3 regions of the Maricaulis maris genome follow, and region 1 is predicted to be linked to each of the others. Evidence: predicted binding sites of a transcription regulator. Region 1 holds the regulator's gene; each other region holds the start of a gene.
The links. Region 1 encodes LexA, which represses DNA repair genes until DNA is damaged. Its sites were predicted from a motif close to ATGTTCCNCTTGTGTTCC; they were not measured.
Positions count from the first base shown of each region.

Region 2: a site for LexA is predicted at 2,004-2,021, ahead of recA (recombinase RecA). Genes of this name have one in related genera too.
Region 3: a site for LexA is predicted at 1,479-1,496, ahead of AAA969_RS10315 (ATP-dependent helicase). Genes of this name have one in related genera too.

Region 1 is NZ_AP027270.1:1,515,287-1,521,010, reverse strand. It holds gene AAA969_RS07125 (ComEC/Rec2 family competence protein) at 1-1,599, shown strand, start outside; gene lexA (transcriptional repressor LexA) at 2,129-2,827, opposite strand; gene trpC (indole-3-glycerol phosphate synthase TrpC) at 2,924-3,730, opposite strand; gene trpD (anthranilate phosphoribosyltransferase) at 3,734-4,753, opposite strand; gene AAA969_RS07105 (anthranilate synthase component II) at 5,062-5,652, opposite strand.
Region 2 is NZ_AP027270.1:1,751,016-1,756,739, forward strand. It holds gene alaS (alanine--tRNA ligase) at 1-491, opposite strand, end outside; gene recA (recombinase RecA) at 855-1,934, opposite strand; gene mltF (membrane-bound lytic murein transglycosylase MltF) at 2,108-3,493, shown strand; gene AAA969_RS08180 (class I adenylate-forming enzyme family protein) at 3,508-5,193, opposite strand; gene AAA969_RS08185 (DUF2497 domain-containing protein) at 5,371-5,724, opposite strand, start outside.
Region 3 is NZ_AP027270.1:2,164,050-2,169,773, forward strand. It holds gene AAA969_RS10300 (GIY-YIG nuclease family protein) at 1-159, shown strand, start outside; gene AAA969_RS10305 (GIY-YIG nuclease family protein) at 226-705, shown strand; gene AAA969_RS10310 (hypothetical protein) at 909-1,277, opposite strand; gene AAA969_RS10315 (ATP-dependent helicase) at 1,578-3,869, shown strand; gene AAA969_RS10320 (alpha/beta hydrolase family protein) at 4,262-5,209, shown strand; gene AAA969_RS10325 (50S ribosomal protein L11 methyltransferase) at 5,406-5,724, shown strand, end outside.

The DNA of each region.
Region 1 (5,724 bases):
CCGCGGTCAGCGGCTGTCCCGGGCGGCTATGACTTCGCCTTTCATGCCGGTTTCGAGGACATTATCGCGACCGGGTTTGCGGTCGCACCGGCGGAACCGGGGCCCGCCTTGGCCCAGGACCGCGTGGAGCGCCGCATCGCGCGCCTGCGGGCCGGCCTGTCGGCGCACATCCGCGACCGCATGGCGCCTCGACCGGGCGGTCTTGCGGCTGCCCTGCTGACCGGCGACCGCGCCCATGTCGATCCGGGCGATGTCGAGATCCTGCGCCGCTCGGGTCTGGGTCATGTCCTGGCGATTTCGGGCATGCACATGGCGCTGCTGGCCGGCGGTGTGTTCTTTGCTGTCCGGCTGGCGCTGTCAGCGGCGACCGTATGGGCCCGACGTCAGGATCCAGCCGTGCCGGCGGCCTGGATCGCGCTGGTCTTTGCACTCGGCTATCTGGTGATCTCCGGTGGCGCGATCCCGACCCAACGCGCCTTCATCATGACCGTGACCGTGCTGGGAGCGGTCATCCTGAGACGGCGGGCGCTGTCGCTGCACACGCTGGCTCTGGGCGTTGTCGCCGTTCTCGCCTTGCAGCCCCAGGCGGTCATCATGCCGGGCTTCCAGATGTCCTTCTCGGCTGCCGCCGCGCTGATCGCCGCGGCCCGGGTCTGGCAGGACCGGCGCGACACATCGGGCGCGCGCGGCCTGGTCGGACAAGTCCGACTGTTCCTCGGCGGGCTGGGGACGACCAGCCTGGTCGCCGGAACCGCGACGGCGGGCTTTGCCGCCTTTCACTTCCACCGCATTGCCAGCTTCGGACTGGCGGGCAATCTGCTGGTCATGCCGATTTTCTCGCTGATCGTGATGCCCGCCGGTGTGCTGGGCTTTGTGCTCATTCCGCTCGGTCTGGACGGACTGCCCTTCGCAATCATGGAGGCGGGGCTGAGCGGGATGCTGCAGCTGGCGGCCATGGTGGCCGACTGGCCGGGCGCGCAACGCCTGGTCGCCGCCGCCTCAGGACCGGTGCTGGCGCTCTTCTCGACCGGCTTTGTCCTGCTCTTGCTGCTGCGCGGACCGTCGCGGATGACGGGGGCGCTTGTCATGGGGCTGGCGCTGGTCATCTGGAGCCTGGCGCCGCAACCCAATCTTTTCATCTCCGAGACCGGATTGATCCTGGCTCGCGAGACATCCGCCATTCAGGACTCCGAGACCGGCGGGGCCATGGAAGCGGGTTCGGGCTGGGTTGTCAGCGATCGCCGCCGCTCGCGCTTTGCGGCACGGGTCTTTCTGGAGGCGCGCGGTGAGGGCGGACCTGCGCCGACACGCTGGTCTGCGAATTGCGACGCCATGGGCTGCAGCACGCCGCTGGTCGGGCTGAGGTTGACCCGGCTGACCAGGCTCGATGACTGGCAAACGGACTGCCAGCGGTCCGACCTGATCGTCAGCGATGTCGACATCCCCGGCTGGATCGAGGCGCGCTGCGAGGCCGTGGTCTTCGATCCGGATCGTCTCGATCGGACCGGAAGCCAGCTGATCCGGATATCGAAGGGACACATCCGCTCGATCCGCAGTGCACGCCCCGAAGGGCAGGAGCGACCCTGGCGCCCGCTCTGACAGGCGTGAGGGCAATTCAGGTGCCGCCAGCCGCCGCGCCGATGTGCGACCTGGGCCAGGCTCCGTCCTCGGCAGCCAGACCTGCGGTGCACAGGCCATGGCGTCCAAGGTCCGGCTCAATCGAGGACAACACGCATCAGACGACCTGCAAACCATCATACCGACCGCAGAGCATCACACGACCTGCAGGCCATCAGACGAACGACAGGGCCATGAGACGACCCGCAGGACATGGGACGAATGCCCGGGACGATCACACGAGCTGCAGACCCTCGCGCTGGATCACAGGATCCAGCGCCGCATCGAAAGGCCGACGCACGGTATCAAAAACCTGGATCAAAACCTGGATCAAAACCTGGCACGACATCGCGACGCCGGGGCGCGGTGACAGCGACACCCTTGCAGCGAATTGAATGGCTCGGCGGACCCGCGTGCCAGACAGAACTGCCACACGCCACGTCACGCTCGGTCAGCTCGATTGGCTCACACCCGGCCGGCGCCAGAGGCAAATCAATCGCCCGTCGATCGGCTAGTGATACTTGCGGATCAGTCCGACCAGACGGCCCTGAACCTTGACGCGATCCGGTCCGAAGATGCGGGTTTCGTAGTCCGGATTGGCGGCTTCGAGGGCAATCGAGCCGCCCTTCTTGCGCAGCCGCTTCAGCGTGGCTTCCTCGTCATCGACGAGGGCGACGACAATGGTGCCGTTTTCGGCCGACTGGCAGCGCTGGATGAGGACCGTGTCGCCATCCATGATGCCGGCTTCGATCATCGAATCACCCTTGACCTCAAGCGCGAAATGCTCGCCCGCACCGACCATGCCGGCCGGGAAGGCGAAGCGGTCGGTCTCGTGCTGGATGGCGGCGATGGGGACGCCGGCAGCGATCCGGCCGAGCATCGGCACATCAATGGTGCCATCGCTGTCGGTCGGTTCCGGCTTGGCGAAATTGCCGCGCACGACATTCGGGCCGAGATTGCCCTTGGGGACGGATGGCGCTTCGGCGACCGCCGCTGACTCCGGCAGTTTGAGAACTTCCAGCGCGCGGGCCCGGTGGGCGAGGCGGCGGATGAAGCCGCGCTCCTCCAGGGCGGTGATGAGACGGTGAACGCCCGACTTGGAGGCCAGCTGCAGGGCGGCCTTCATCTCGTCAAACGAGGGCGAAACCCCGGTTTCCTTGATGCGACCATGGATGAAGAGCAAAAGCTCGTTCTGTTTGCGCGTCAGCAAGGTGACCCCCTTGTTCGCATTCCCGGATTCAGGCTGACACCCGCGGGAACAAATCAGGAATAGGAGGTCATGTTCTATAAGTGTTCCGAAGAGGCGTCAAGCGCTTCCGGCGCGACCGAGGAGCGCCCGCGTGGCCGCTGTCACGTCGCTCTGCCGCATCAGGCTTTCGCCGACCAGCAGGGCCCGTGCGCCCGCCGCCTTGAGACGCACGGCGTCGGCATGGCTGGCAATCCCGCTCTCGGCGACCAGCAGCCGGTCGGAAGCCACCATCGGGGCCAGGGTATCGAATGTGTCCAGCGAGGTCTGGAAGGTCCGCAGATTGCGGTTGTTGACGCCGAGAAGCGGGGCGTCGAGGGCCAGCGCGCGCTCCATTTCCGGTGCGTCATGGACCTCGACCAGAACATCGAGTGACCATTTGGCGGCTTCGTCGATCAGGGCGCGGGCGGTGTCGTCATCGATCGCCGCCATGATCACCAGGATGGCGTCGGCGCCCAGCATCCGGGCCTCCGCGACCTGGTAGCGGTCATACATGAAGTCCTTGCGCAGGGCGGGCAGGGAGACCGCGGCCCGTGCCGCCGTCAGGAAGGCGTCAGCGCCCTGGAAGCTCGGCCCGTCGGTGAGCACGGACAGGCAGGTCGCGCCGCCGGCCTCATAGGCGCGGGCCAGGGCAGGCGGGTCGAAATCGGCGCGGATGAGGCCCTTTGACGGGCTCGCCTTCTTGATCTCGGCGATCAGGCCGAGGCCCTCGGGTGCACTGGCGAGGGCGGCCTGGAAGCCGCGAACCGGCGCCGCATCGCGCGCCGCCGCTGCGATCTCGTCATAGGGGCGGGCGGTCTTGCAGGCGTCGATATGATCGCGCTTGTAGGCGCCGATGCGGGCCAGCGTATCCGGTGTTGCGGCCATGGCTCAGGCCTCCCCGTTGGAAATGGCGACCATGCGGTCGAGTGCGGCACTGGCGCGGCCATCATCAATGGCGGCAGCCGCCAGGACAGCCCCCGCCGCAATGGTCTCGGCCAGACCGGCGAGCATCAGGGCGCCGCCGGCATTGAGCACCGCGATGTCACGGAAGGCGCCGGTCTCGCCATCGAGCAGGGCCCGGATCGCCGCCGCATTTTCCTGCGGCGTACCGCCCTGCAGGGCCTCATCGGAAACGACAGGCAGGCCGGCCTCTTCGGGATGGAAACTGTATTCGCGGATCTCGCCATCGCGCAGCTCGGCGATGTCGGACCCGGTTGTGGTGGTCAGCTCGTCCATGCCGTCCTGACCGCATATCACCAGCGCGCGCTCGCAGCCGAGATCGCGCAGCGCAGTCGCCATCGGGACCAGCCAGCGCCTGTCATAGACGCCGAGCAATTGCCGTTTCACCCCAGCCGGATTGGACAGCGGCCCGAGCAGGTTGAACACGGTGCGGACCTTGAGCGCCTGGCGCGCCGAACCGACATGGCGAACGGCTGCGTGATGGGCGGGGGCGTAGAGAAAGCCGACCCGGGCCTCGTTCAGCGAGCGCTCGACCAGGGCCGGTGCACAGTCGAGCTTGACCCCGAGCTGGCCCAGCACGTCCGACGAGCCGGATTCGGACGATGCCGCCCGATTGCCGTGCTTGGCGACAATGGCGCCGGCGCCGGCGGCAATGATGGCGGCGGTGGTTGAGATATTCCACGCGCCCTTGCCGTCGCCGCCGGTGCCGCACGTATCGATCGCACCCTCGGGCGCGTTGATCCGGGTCATGCGGCTGCGCAGGGCCCGGGCGCCGGATGCGATATCGCTCGGGCGCTCGCCAAGCGCCGCGAGACCGATCAGGAATCCGCCGATGGCGGCGTCCGCGACATCGCCGGACATCAGCTCGTCAAAAGCGCCGGCGATGGCCGTATCAGCCGGAAATTCGCCGCGCGCAAAGGCGGTCAGGCAGAGGGAAATGTTTTGCATTGTCAGTCGTTTCGCTGAGTAAGATCAAGCACGACACCAGGTCATGCGCCGGTCAGGGGCAGGATGTTTTGCGCCATCGATGGACCGACCCGCCGAAGGTTGGCGGCCAAGGGTATCGAACGCGCGCCGGATCCGGCACAGCCCTCGCGCCGGCACCTTGGGCCGGGCAAAGCGGGTCTGTGGCGGAGCAAGACGGCATACCTGTCACCGGGTTGAACAAAGCGAACCCGCACGATTTAGCGCGTGCCTGCCGCCGGTTCAACGCTCGCTCGCGGTGTTTGCGGTCAGGCGCCGCTGCCTGGGCCGGATCAGGCTGCGGCGGCGCGGGGCAGGCCGGTCAGATCGAGGAAATTGCGGAGCAGGTCGTGGCCGTGTTCCGAGGCAATCGACTCGGGGTGAAACTGCACCCCGTGAACCGGGCGCTGGCGATGGCACAGGCCCATGATCTCGCCATCGGCGGTGTGCGCTGTCACCCGCAGCACATCCGGCACGCTTTCGGGACGGACCGCGAGCGAGTGATAGCGGGTCGCCGTGAAGGGGCTGGGCAGGCCGGCGAAGAGACCGGTCCCGTCATGCTCTACCGGGCTGGTCTTGCCATGCATGATGGCCTTGGCCGAGATCACCTCTCCCCCGAACACCTGGCCGATCGACTGGTGACCGAGGCAAACCCCGAGGATCGGCATGTCATCCGGTGCGGTGGCGATCAGGTCGAGGCAGATACCGGCCCGGTCCGGATCGCACGGGCCCGGCGACAGCACGATGCCACTCGGCTTCAGGGCGAGGGCGTCGGCGGCGCTCATCGCATCATTGCGGATCACCCGGGTCGTGGCCCCCAATTCCTGGAAGTAGTGGACCAGGTTGAAGGTGAAACTGTCGTAGTTGTCGATGATCAGCAGCATGGCGCTCTCCCTTGCTCAAACCTAGTCAGTGGGGGCGGTTTCGCCAATCCCGCCAGCGCATTAACGCCTGAT
Region 2 (5,724 bases), 240 kb from region 1:
CCCATTGACCAGAAATTGTCCGAGGTGGAGATGCCGATGATGCGGTCATCGGAAAGACCGGCAATCTTGCGCCACAGGGCGCGCGCTTCCTCGTCCTCGGAATAGACCGTGACCAGGAGCTTGTCGGCGGGCAGTTCGAATTCGCGGGTGACCAGCTGCCAGGCGTGGGCGATCGCCTCTTCCTTGAAGTAGTCGCCGAAGGAGAAATTGCCCAGCATCTCGAAAAAAGTGTGGTGGCGGGCCGTGTAGCCGACATTGTCGAGGTCATTGTGCTTGCCACCGGCACGCACACATTTCTGCGACGAGGTCGCGCGCGGCAGGGCTCGCTTTTCCTGACCGGTGAAGGCGTTCTTGAACGGGACCATGCCGGCGTTCACGAACAGCAGGGTCGGATCGTCCTGCGGCACCAGCGGCGCCGATTGCACCACCTCGTGGTCGTGTCTGGCGAAATAGTCGAGGAAAGTCGCACGGATGTCGCGCAGGCTGGCCATGATGTCCGATCCCGTCGGCTGGAGTGTCGCGTCTCCGCAGGATCTGCGGACACAAACCGGTTTCTGTTGAGTGACATATAGAAACGGGTGCCCGGCCTAGCCAAGCACCCGTTCATAATCAAGCTGCGATTGTCGCCTCACCGTGGCGTTGAGGCCGCGTGCCCCGGCACCGACTCGCTTCTGACCACCCGGCAAGGCCGTTCTGGACAGGCCCGCCGCCGGCTGGAGGGTCCCGGCGGTAGCCGCAGCGGGTTGGCGATGTTGACGGCAGGCCACAGCAGGCCGGAGAGGTGCTGCGAGGCGCTCCGACCCGGGCGATCAAGCCGACCGCCTGCCAGAGTCCCCGCAACAGCCGCGCCCAACTCAGCCGGCGGCCGCGTCGTCTTCCACGGCATCCGGACCGGTCAGGATCTTGTCGGCAATCAGGCCCGCATTGGCGCGCACCTTGGCTTCGATTTCGCCAGCGATATCGGGATTATCCAGCATGAACTGGCGCGCATTCTCGCGGCCTTGCCCGATCCGCTCCGAGTTATAGGAGTACCAGGACCCGGACTTCTCGATCACCTCGCCCTTGACCCCGAGATCAATCAGCTCGCCCATCTTGGAAATCCCCTCGCCATAGAGGATGTCGAACTCGACCTCGCGGAAGGGCGGAGCCACCTTGTTCTTCACCACCTTGACGCGGGTCTGGTTGCCGATCACCTCATCGCGATTCTTGATAGAACCGATCCGGCGGATATCGAGACGGACCGAGGAGTAGAATTTCAGCGCATTGCCGCCGGTCGTGGTCTCGGGAGAGCCGAACATCACGCCGATTTTCATGCGGATCTGGTTGATGAAGATGACCAGGCATTTCGACTTGGAGATCGAACCGGTCAGCTTGCGCAGCGCCTGGCTCATCAGGCGAGCCTGCAGGCCCGGCAGGCTGTCGCCCATCTCGCCTTCCAGCTCGGCGCGCGGCGTCAGGGCCGCGACCGAGTCGATGACCAGGATGTCCACGGCCCCGGAACGGACCAGCGTGTCAGCGATCTCAAGAGCCTGCTCACCGGTATCCGGCTGCGACACCAGAAGCTCGCCGACATCCACGCCCAGCTTGCCGGCATAGATCGGGTCGAGCGCGTGCTCGGCGTCGACGAAAGCGGCCACGCCGCCGGTCTTCTGGGCTTCGGCGACCGTGTGCAGGGCCAGTGTGGTCTTGCCCGAGCTCTCCGGACCGTAGATCTCGATGATCCGGCCCTTGGGAAGCCCGCCAATGCCCAGCGCGATGTCGAGGCCGAGCGAGCCCGTGGAAATCGTTTCGATCTCCATGGCCGGCTTCTGGCCCAGCTTCATGACCGAACCCTTGCCGAAGGCCTTGTCGATCTGGCTCAGTGCCGCCTCGATCGCCTTTTCCTTGTCGCTGTTCTTTTCATTCTTCACGAGTCGAATCGCGCCCTTGCTCATAGCCTTCATCCCTTATTTCATGCCCCTCAGGTGCGGGCAACCAGATGCTGATGTACCAATTTTGTTCCGGGAACACAAGCGGAACATTTATGGTTAACAAAACGGAACAAAAACCGATCACGAGTCATAATTGCCAATTTGAATTCCACAGACACAGCCCCTAACTTGGGTAGATGACAGATTTGCTTCGCCGAATCGGCCGCCGACTCAAACCGGCCCTTGCCCTCTCCCTCGGTCTGACTGTTCTCGCCAGCTGCGGTGGACCACCCGAAGGCCCAAGCCAACCCGATACACTGGCGCTGATCCGCGAGCGCGGCGAGCTGGTCGTGCTGACCCTGGAGGGTCCGACCAGCTACCAGGCCGGCGAAGACGGGCCGACCGGCTATGAAGTCGATCTGGCCCGGGCCTTTGCCGACAGCCTCGGCGTCACGGCCCGCTTCGAGCCGGTCCGCTCCATTCCCGACCTGCTGGACGCCCTCGCCGCCGGCGACGGCCACATCGCCGCAGCCGGGCTGACCCAGACCAGCGAGCGCTCGGCCGATCTCGACTTCGCCCCCGTCTACAAATCCGTGACGGAACAACTCATCTGCCGCCGCGACGGCGTCCGACCGACACGGCGCGCCGGCCTGGCCGGAATCGACATCGTTGTACTTGAAGGGTCCAGTTACGAGGAGACCCTGCGCGGCCTGCAGGCCGACATCCCGGGACTGACCTGGCGCGCACGCCCGGGCGGCTCGGCGATGCCCCTGCTCGACATGGTCGATGAGGGCCGTGCCGATTGCACGGTGTCCGACTCCCATCTCGCCGACTTTGCCCGGCGCCGGCATCCCGAGCTGGTGGTCGCCCAGGACCTGACCGACGAGCAATCGCTCGCCTGGCCCTATGATGCACGTGTCGACGGTCTGGGCACAGCCCTGACGGCCTGGTTTGCAGAGGCCCACACCAGCGGCTTGCTGGAAACACTGGATGAGACCTGGTTCGGGCAGTTCGGGGATTATGACTATGTCGACATCGCCCGCTTCGTCCGCCGTGTCGACGACCGCCTGCCGCAATACCGCCCCGTGTTCGAGCGCGTGGCCGAGGACCTGCCCTTCGAGTGGGAATTGCTGGCGGCGCAGGCCTACCAGGAATCCCACTGGGATCCCGATGCCGTCAGCGCCACAGGCGTGCGCGGCCTGATGATGCTGACCCTGTCCACCGCCGAGCGGGTTGGCATCGAGGATCGAACCGACCCGCACCAGAGCATTCATGGCGGCGCCGCCTATCTGGACGAGCTCTACGAACGGGTCCCGGCCAGCGTCACCGGCGACGACCGGCTCTGGTTCGCCCTCGCTGCCTATAATGTCGGCATGGGCCACATGTATAACGCCCGCCGTCTGGCCGAACGTCTCGGCCGCAACAAGGACAGCTGGGACGATCTCGCGGAAACCCTGCCCCTGCTGTCGGACCCGCAATATTATACCACGCTGCGCTACGGCTATGCCCGCGGTCACGAACCGGTTCGCTATGTCGCCAAGGTTCGCGAATACCGGGCCCTGCTCAACGCGCAGAACCTGTAAGGCCTCGCGCGCCGTCAGCTCTGCCCGGTCAGCCTGGCCCGCAACAGTTTCTTGTCGATCTTGCCGACCGGCGTGAGCGGGATTGCCGCGATCAGGTGAATGTCCCGCGGCACCTTGTAAGGCGCCATATTGGCCCGGCAGAAGGCGAGAATGTCCCGCTTCATGACCTCGGGATCGGCGTCCGGCTCGGCCGGCTGCACAAAGAGATGGACCACATCATTGCCCGGACGGGCCGTATCCGGCGCGCCGACTACGGCACTCGCGGCAATCGAATCGAGGGCGGCCAGCTTGTCCTCGACCTCGACCGAGAACACCTTGTAGCCGCCGACCACGAGCATGTCCTTGGCCCGGTCGCACAGGAAGACATAGCCGTCCTCGTCCATGTAACCGACATCACCGGAGAACATCCAGCGCTCGCCGTCGATGCGGCGCAAGGCGTGGGCCGTCTCTTCGGGCAGGCCGAGATAGCCCTTCATCACCTGCGGACCGGCGCAGATAATCTCTCCCGGCTCGCCGGCGGGCAGGGTCTGCGTCCCGGTCTCGACATCGACAATGCGGACATCGGCGCCGGGTACCGGGATTCCCACCGCTCCCGGGCGGCGGGCCTGTCGCGGATGGAAGAGGTAGCACGGGCTGGTCTCGGTCATGCCAAACACATCGACCAGCTTGCCCGCGCCGATCGTCGCGTCCAGCGCGTCGCTGGTTGCGGTCGTGATCGGCGCGGCACCGGTCACGGCCGTCTTGAGGCCTGAAAAATCGCAGGCTGCAAAGGCCGGATCGGCCAGAAGCATGTCATAAAGCGCTGGAACCGCCGCGATCCGGGTTGGTGGCATCGCGGTCATCAGGGCACAGATCTGGGCCGTGTTGCGCGGGTCCGTCACCACGGCCAGACAGCCCCCGGCCTCGGCCCCGAACAAGCATTGCGACAGGCCGGCCACGTGGAAGAAGGGAAAGGCGCTGGTGGTCACCTCGCGGCCGATCTCGATCGGATCGGCAGCCGTGTATTGCGCCACATTATGCATCAGATTGCGAACGGTCAGCTCGGCCCCCTTGGGCTTGCCCGTCGTGCCTCCGGTATACTGGATCATGAAGACATCATCCGGCCCGACCTCGGCCTGGGCGCAGGTCTCCGCCTGCCCGTCCATGACATCCTGCCAGCGCTGAACCGGAATACTGTCCAAGGCCGCGAGCTCGGCCGGCGGCAGACCGAGCAGCTCGGCGGCGCCGGTTGCGACAATCGTGTCGAGGCTGTCCCCAAGCGCCGGCCCAAGGGCGGCATAGGCGGGCAGAAGATCGCCGAGGGCAATCACGGTGCGGGCGCCGCTATCGGCGATCTGGTCGGCCAGCTCGGGCGGCGACAGCAGCGGCGAGAGGCCGGTTCCGATCGCACCCAGGCGGCTGATGGCCGCCAGCGCGATCGGATATTGCGGGATATTCGGCATATGAAGGCCGACCACGTCGCCACGCGAAACCCCAAGCGCAGTCAACGTGTTGGCAAGCTGACTGGCGAGCCGGTCATAGGTCGAGAAATCGATCAGGCGATCGAAATACTGCAGCGCCGGCCGGTCGCCGCGCTCGGCCGCGTGTCGCGCGATATGAACCGCCATCGGCCGATCATCGAAGGCCAGCGGCTGGATGCCGAGCTGGTCATAGATGGCCTGCCAGGGCCGCATCATCCTGTCGGTCTTTGTGATGGTCATGGTCATCCTCCCCGTTTTTCGGCCCGCTTTTCGGCTCTCTTTTTGGCCCAGTTTTCCGGCCCGGTTTTCTGGCGTCATCGTGGCCGAGTTCGCCGGGCGCGGGAAGACGGGGTGGGCACCAAAGAAAAAGGCGCGCCCGGCGGACGCGCCCTTGTCTGTTGATCCGGTCGTCGCAGCCTAGCGGCGGCGGCGGGCGACCCGGTCGATCTCGGCCTGGACCTTCTCGTCGACGATCGAAGGCAGGTTCGAGTCGAGCCACTCCTTCAGCATCGGACGCAGCAGGGCCCGGACAACGCCTTCCAGCGTGCGGCCTTCCTCGTCGGAAATGCGGATATTCTCGGCCAGCGTATGGAAGGAGCCCATCGCAGCGGCAGCCGCCGGCTCGCTCATGATGCCGTCCGCGGCTTCATCAGCCAGCGCGTCGAAATCGATTTCCGGTTCCGGCTCGGGGTCGGCCATGAACGGCTCGTCGTCGATCTCATCCTCGCGATCAACGATCATCAGGTCATCATCGACCGCGAGCGGCTCGGT
Region 3 (5,724 bases), 650 kb from region 1:
GAGTCCGCTGCCCACCGCGAGTATCTCATCAAGCGCTGGCGACGCGCCTGGAAGATCGCGCTGATCGAAGCGATGAACCCCGGTTGGAAAGACCTCTGGTTCGAGATCCGCGGTGATTTTGATGAGCAGGTTCCGATCGTGACCTGCCTCGAAGACTGAATTCGTTCTGGAATGGTGAGCTCAACGTCGGTCCCGGATCGCGCTGCGCGCGTCCGGGAAAAATGGATGTGTGTGAATTCAATCAACCCAGCTCATTTCCCCCGGACGAAGCCCGGCGAAAGCCGGGTGCAGATCCGGGGCCGACGGGACGATCAGAACACGCCCTCATTGCGATTACTGAAGTTATATGCAATTATAAATTGCATGACAATGCTGGCACCAGAAGCTGTCTACATCCTCTTCAGCCGCCCGCACGGCGCCCTCTATGTCGGCCGCACGAAAGACCTGGTCTGGCGGACCTGGCAGCACCGGACAGGAGCGATCGCCGGCCACACCAAGCGATACGGCATCAAGCAACTCGGCTGGTTCGAATGGCATGACGGCTTCGAGTCCGCTGCCCACCGCGAATATCTCATCAAACGCTGGCGACGCGCCTGGAAGATCGCGCTGATCGAAGCGATGAACCCCGGTTGGAAAGACCTCTGGTTCGAGATCCGCGGTGACTTCGATGAACAGATTCCGATGGTCACCCGCCTCGAAGACTGAACCTATTCTGGAATGGTGAGCTCAACGTCGGTCCCGGATCGCGCTTTGCGCGTCCGGGAAAAATGGATGTGTGTGATTTCAATCAACCCAGCTCATTTCCCCCGGACGAAGCCCGGCAAAAGCCGGGCGCAGATCCGGGGCCGGCGAGCGGGGGAAAGCCGCACTCCCTCACGCCCCTGTCCAAACCTCCGCTGCTAAACAGCTCATAGCTTTTCCACCGACACGGCGCCGAGACGGGCACATTCCTGCTCAAGGCCGTATCGGCTGTATCTCTTCAGCTGAAGATGAATTTGAAGGCCACCATCCAGGCGACGAGGCAGTTCCCCCAACTCAACGCCGTTCACGCCGAAGAGTGGCTCATCTTGCCCCAGCAGAATGCCAATCTCACGCTGGCCGGCGATCACTATCCAGATGCCGTAGGTTGGTCGTTCAAAGGCTCGCCCCAAACTCACAAGCAGCTCCTCGGTGGAGTGCACCGGCGAGAGCGTCAAACACTCGGAATGTGAAAGCTCAGCCTCTTCCGCCGCGCAGATACTGTCTCGAGTAACACTGACTTGTATCACTGACGTCATACGCAAACCCTTTTGGATGGACTGCCCGCTCACTGAACCAACGTCGGTCCCGGATCGCGCTATGCGCGTCCGGGAAAAATGGATGTGTGAGATTTCAATCAACCCAGCTTATTCCCCCCGGACGAAGCCCGGCGAAAGCCGGGCGCAGATCCGGGGCCGACCGGCCATTCAACCACTCAGCGTTTCAACACCAACCCAAAGCGAACAAAAAACGAACAATCACACATCCCTCCCTTGGGATCGGGCGCCAATCGGTCCAGTATGCGCACCTGAATCAGTTTGCACTAGCTTTGGATTGCAATGTCCGGTCTTTCCATCTCCGACATGGCGCGCCCCGCGCCGCCGACGCCCTATCTTCAGGGGCTCAATGCCGAGCAGCGCGCGGCCGTGGAAGCGATGGACGGGCCGGTCCTGGTGCTGGCGGGCGCCGGCACCGGCAAGACCCGCGTCCTGACCACCCGCCTCGCCCATATCCTCGCCACCGGTCGCGCCCGGCCGTGGGAAATCCTTGCCGTCACCTTCACCAACAAGGCGGCGCGCGAGATGAAGGAACGGGTCGGCAAGATCATCGGCGAGGCGGTCGAGGGCGTGCCGTGGCTGGGAACCTTCCACTCGGTCTCGGCCCAGATCCTGCGCCGCCATGCCGAGCTTGTGGACCTGAAATCCTCCTTCACCATTCTCGACACAGACGACCAGCTGCGCCTGATGAAGCAGATCATCCAGGCGGAGAATATCGATGAGAAGCGCTGGACACCGCGCCATCTCGCCAGCCTGATCGATGGCTGGAAAAACCGCGGCCTGATGCCGGCCCAGCTTGGCGAGGGAGACAAGTGGGCCTTCGCCGAAGGGCGTGGCCAGGACCTCTATCAGATCTACCAGGCCCGCCTGAAGACGCTCAATGCCGCCGATTTCGGCGATCTTCTGCTCCACACGCTGCACATCTTCAAGGACAATCCGGATGTCCTGAAACTCTATCACGACAAGTTCCGCTACCTGCTCGTCGACGAGTACCAGGACACCAATGTCGCCCAGTATCTCTGGCTGCGCCTCCTGGCCCAGGGCACCGGGAATATCTGCTGCGTGGGCGATGACGACCAGTCGATCTATGGCTGGCGCGGCGCCGAGGTGGACAACATCCTGCGCTTCGAGAAGGACTTCGCCGGCGCCGAGGTGATCCGGCTGGAGCGCAATTACCGCTCGACCGCGCATATCCTGGGCGCCGCCTCGGGCTTGATCGCGGCCAATCGCTCGCGCCTCGGCAAGACGCTGTGGACCGATGATGCCGATGGCGAGAAGGTCCAGGTCCGCGGCATCTGGGATGGCGAGGCCGAGGCCCGCTATGTCGCCGAGGAGATCGAGAACTGGGTCTCCGGTGGCCGCGCCTATTCCGACAGTGCCGTGCTGGTGCGCGCGGCCTGGCAGATGCGCGCCTTTGAAGACCGCTTCATCATGCTGGGCCTGCCCTACAAGGTGATCGGCGGACCGCGCTTCTTCGAGCGCGCCGAGGTCCGCGACGCCCATGCCTATCTGCGCCTGGTCCGCTCGCCCGAGGACGATCTCGCCTTCGAGCGCATCGTCAACACACCCAAGCGCGGCATTGGTGACACCACGGTCCAGAAGATTGCCATGACCGCCCGCGCCATGGCCGTGCCGATGATGGAAGCAACGCGGGTCATGCTCGGCACCGACGAGATCCGCGGCAAGGCGCGCACCGCGCTCTCGGTTTTCCTGCGCGATATCGAGCGCTGGCGCGAACAATCCGAGCAGAGCCGGCTCGACGAGCTGGCCGAGATCGTGCTCGACGAAAGCGGCTACACCGCCATGTGGCGCGAGGACAAGACCCCCCAGGCCGCCGGCCGGCTGGAGAACCTCAAGGAGCTCGTCCGCTCCATGGGCGAGTACGACACGCTGGAAGCCTATCTCGAACACGTCGCCCTTTTGACCGATGCCGACCGCAAGCCGGACGAGGACGAAGTCTCGCTGATGACGCTGCACGGCGCCAAGGGTCTGGAATTCCCGCTCGTCTTCCTGCCCGGCTGGGAAGAGACCGTCTTCCCGTCGCAGCGTTCGCTCGACGAGGGCGGCACGCGCTCGCTCGAGGAGGAACGCCGCCTCGCCTATGTCGGCATCACCCGGGCCCGCGAACGCGCCATCATCACCTTCACCGCCAATCGCATGATCTATGGCCGCTGGCAGACCGTCATCCCGTCCCGCTTCATCGACGAGATGCCGATCGACCATGTCGAGGCGCGCTCGGAGACCGGCTATTATGACGGCGGACCAGGCTTTGAGAGCGTCAGCCAGAAGCCCGACGCCATGGCCTCGAGCTATTCCAGCCCCGGCTGGAAGCGCTATCAGGCCAACCAGCAATCGGGCCGCAAGTCCGCCCCGCCCACCATCAACGCCAAGGCCACGCTGATCGAAAGCGGCGGTTCCGACACACAGGGAACCTGGCGCGCCGGCGACCGCGTCTTCCACGACAAGTTCGGCTACGGCACGGTGAAGAAAGCCGACGGGTCGAAATACACGGTGAAGTTCGACAAGGCCGGCGAGAAAAAGGTGGTCGAGAACTTCCTGCGGGAATTGCCGTAGAGGGCCCCGAAGGCCCTCGCCCTTGATGGGCGAGGTGGATCGCCCGTGAGGGCAAGACGGAGTGGGTGACAGACCGTCAACGACACAATGCTGGCGCGTCTCGCCCCGTCCGCCCCGGATTAAATCCGGGGCACCTTGCCCGTCACGGGAAGGACCTATCGCACTCCAGCCCCTCCCTCTCACACTCCGTCATCCCACGGGGAGCGCGCAGCGCTCATCCGGGGGATGACCGTGGTCAGGTGGAAAGAGAGTCGTTTCAAGCGCACCCGTTTACAGATCTTGGGTCGCGGCGGGCCACGTCTCCGCACGCGGAGAAGAAATCCTCAGCTCGTCCGATGACAAAACACCCGTTTCGCGGAAAGTTTGTCGCTCCAGCCACCCTGTGAGCCGCCATGTTCCGTCTGCATCGCCTTTCTGTCCTCCTCGCGGTCACAACCGCCCTCGCATCCTGCCAGTCGCTGCCAGGATCGACTCCCACCTTCGCCGACCCCCACGCCGACGCGCGACCCATCGCCTGGAACGAACTCCTCGACCGGCCGCGCGAGACCGCGACGGCGCGGATTGCCTTCGGCGAGGGCGAACAGGAATTCGGCGAGCTCTGGATGCCCGAGGGGAACGGTCCCTTCCCGGTGGTGGCGATGGTGCATGGTGGCTGCTGGCTGTCGCAGATTCCCGGCACCATCCTGCAGGACTATGTCGCCGCCGACCTGCGCGATCACGGGATTGCGGTCTGGAATCTCGAATACGCCCGCATCGGACATGAGACGGGTGGCTGGCCCGGCACCTTCGAGGATATTGCCGACGGGATGGATCACCTCCGCGCCGTCGCCGGGGACTATCCGCTCGATCTTGACCGGCTGGTCCTCACCGGTCATTCCGCCGGCGGACATCTGGCCCTGTGGGCAGCGGCACGCGGCGGCCTGCCGGAAGACAGCGCGGCCTGGCGGGCAGAACCGCTGATCCCGAGCACGGTCGTGACGCTGGCCGGGATCAATGATCTCGCCGATTACCGCGCCCACGGGCCGGGGCGCTGCGGCGAACCGGACACGGTCGATAGCCTCATCGGCCCGGTTGAGGGCCAGACGCGGGCGCTGATGGCCCAGGTCTCGCCGGGCTCCATGGCCGCGATCGCGGTCGATCAGGTGATCATCTCCGGTGAGCTTGATCCGATCGTGCCGCCGGTACTCGGCGAGCGCTACACAATCCTCGCCGGTGCGCGGGGTGACACCGTGCGCCATGTTGTACTGCCGGACGCCGGCCATTTCGAGCTGATCGATCCGACCGCGCCGGCCTGGCAGGAGATCCGCGCCGTGCTGGTTGAGGCGCTGGAGGCGGAGTAACGCTTCGGCACAAGCGTGCCCAATCATCCTTGTTTGTCTTGCCGGGAGACAGCCGCATCCGCTGGCATGACAATCAAGGGAGTCTCCCGAGCTTTCGCTCCTATCCGGACCCACAGCATTCTGCCCCACACCCCTCCCCGCTTGATTTCCGCGCCGTCAGCGTCCACACCGCCCGCCTGATCCGGAGACTGCCCCCATGACCACGCTTTGGCGCCTGACTGCCCTGTCCGACTTTGCCACGCTCGCCGACGTCGTCGAGCGGCTCGACGAGGCCTTTCCGCCGGTGGCGCTGAGCTGGGCAATCTTCGAGGAAAGCGATGGCGCCCGTCTGGATGTGCTGTTCCAGTCGATGCCGGACGAAGCGGCCTTCCGCACAGCCTCCGGCCTGTCCGAGGATATCCTGGTCGAGTTCGGGCCCTTGCCCGAGGAGGACTGGGTGCGGCTGTCGCTGCAAGGGCTCAAGCCGGTCGATGCCGGTCGCTTCACCCTGTTCGGCGCACATGACCGCGAGGCGG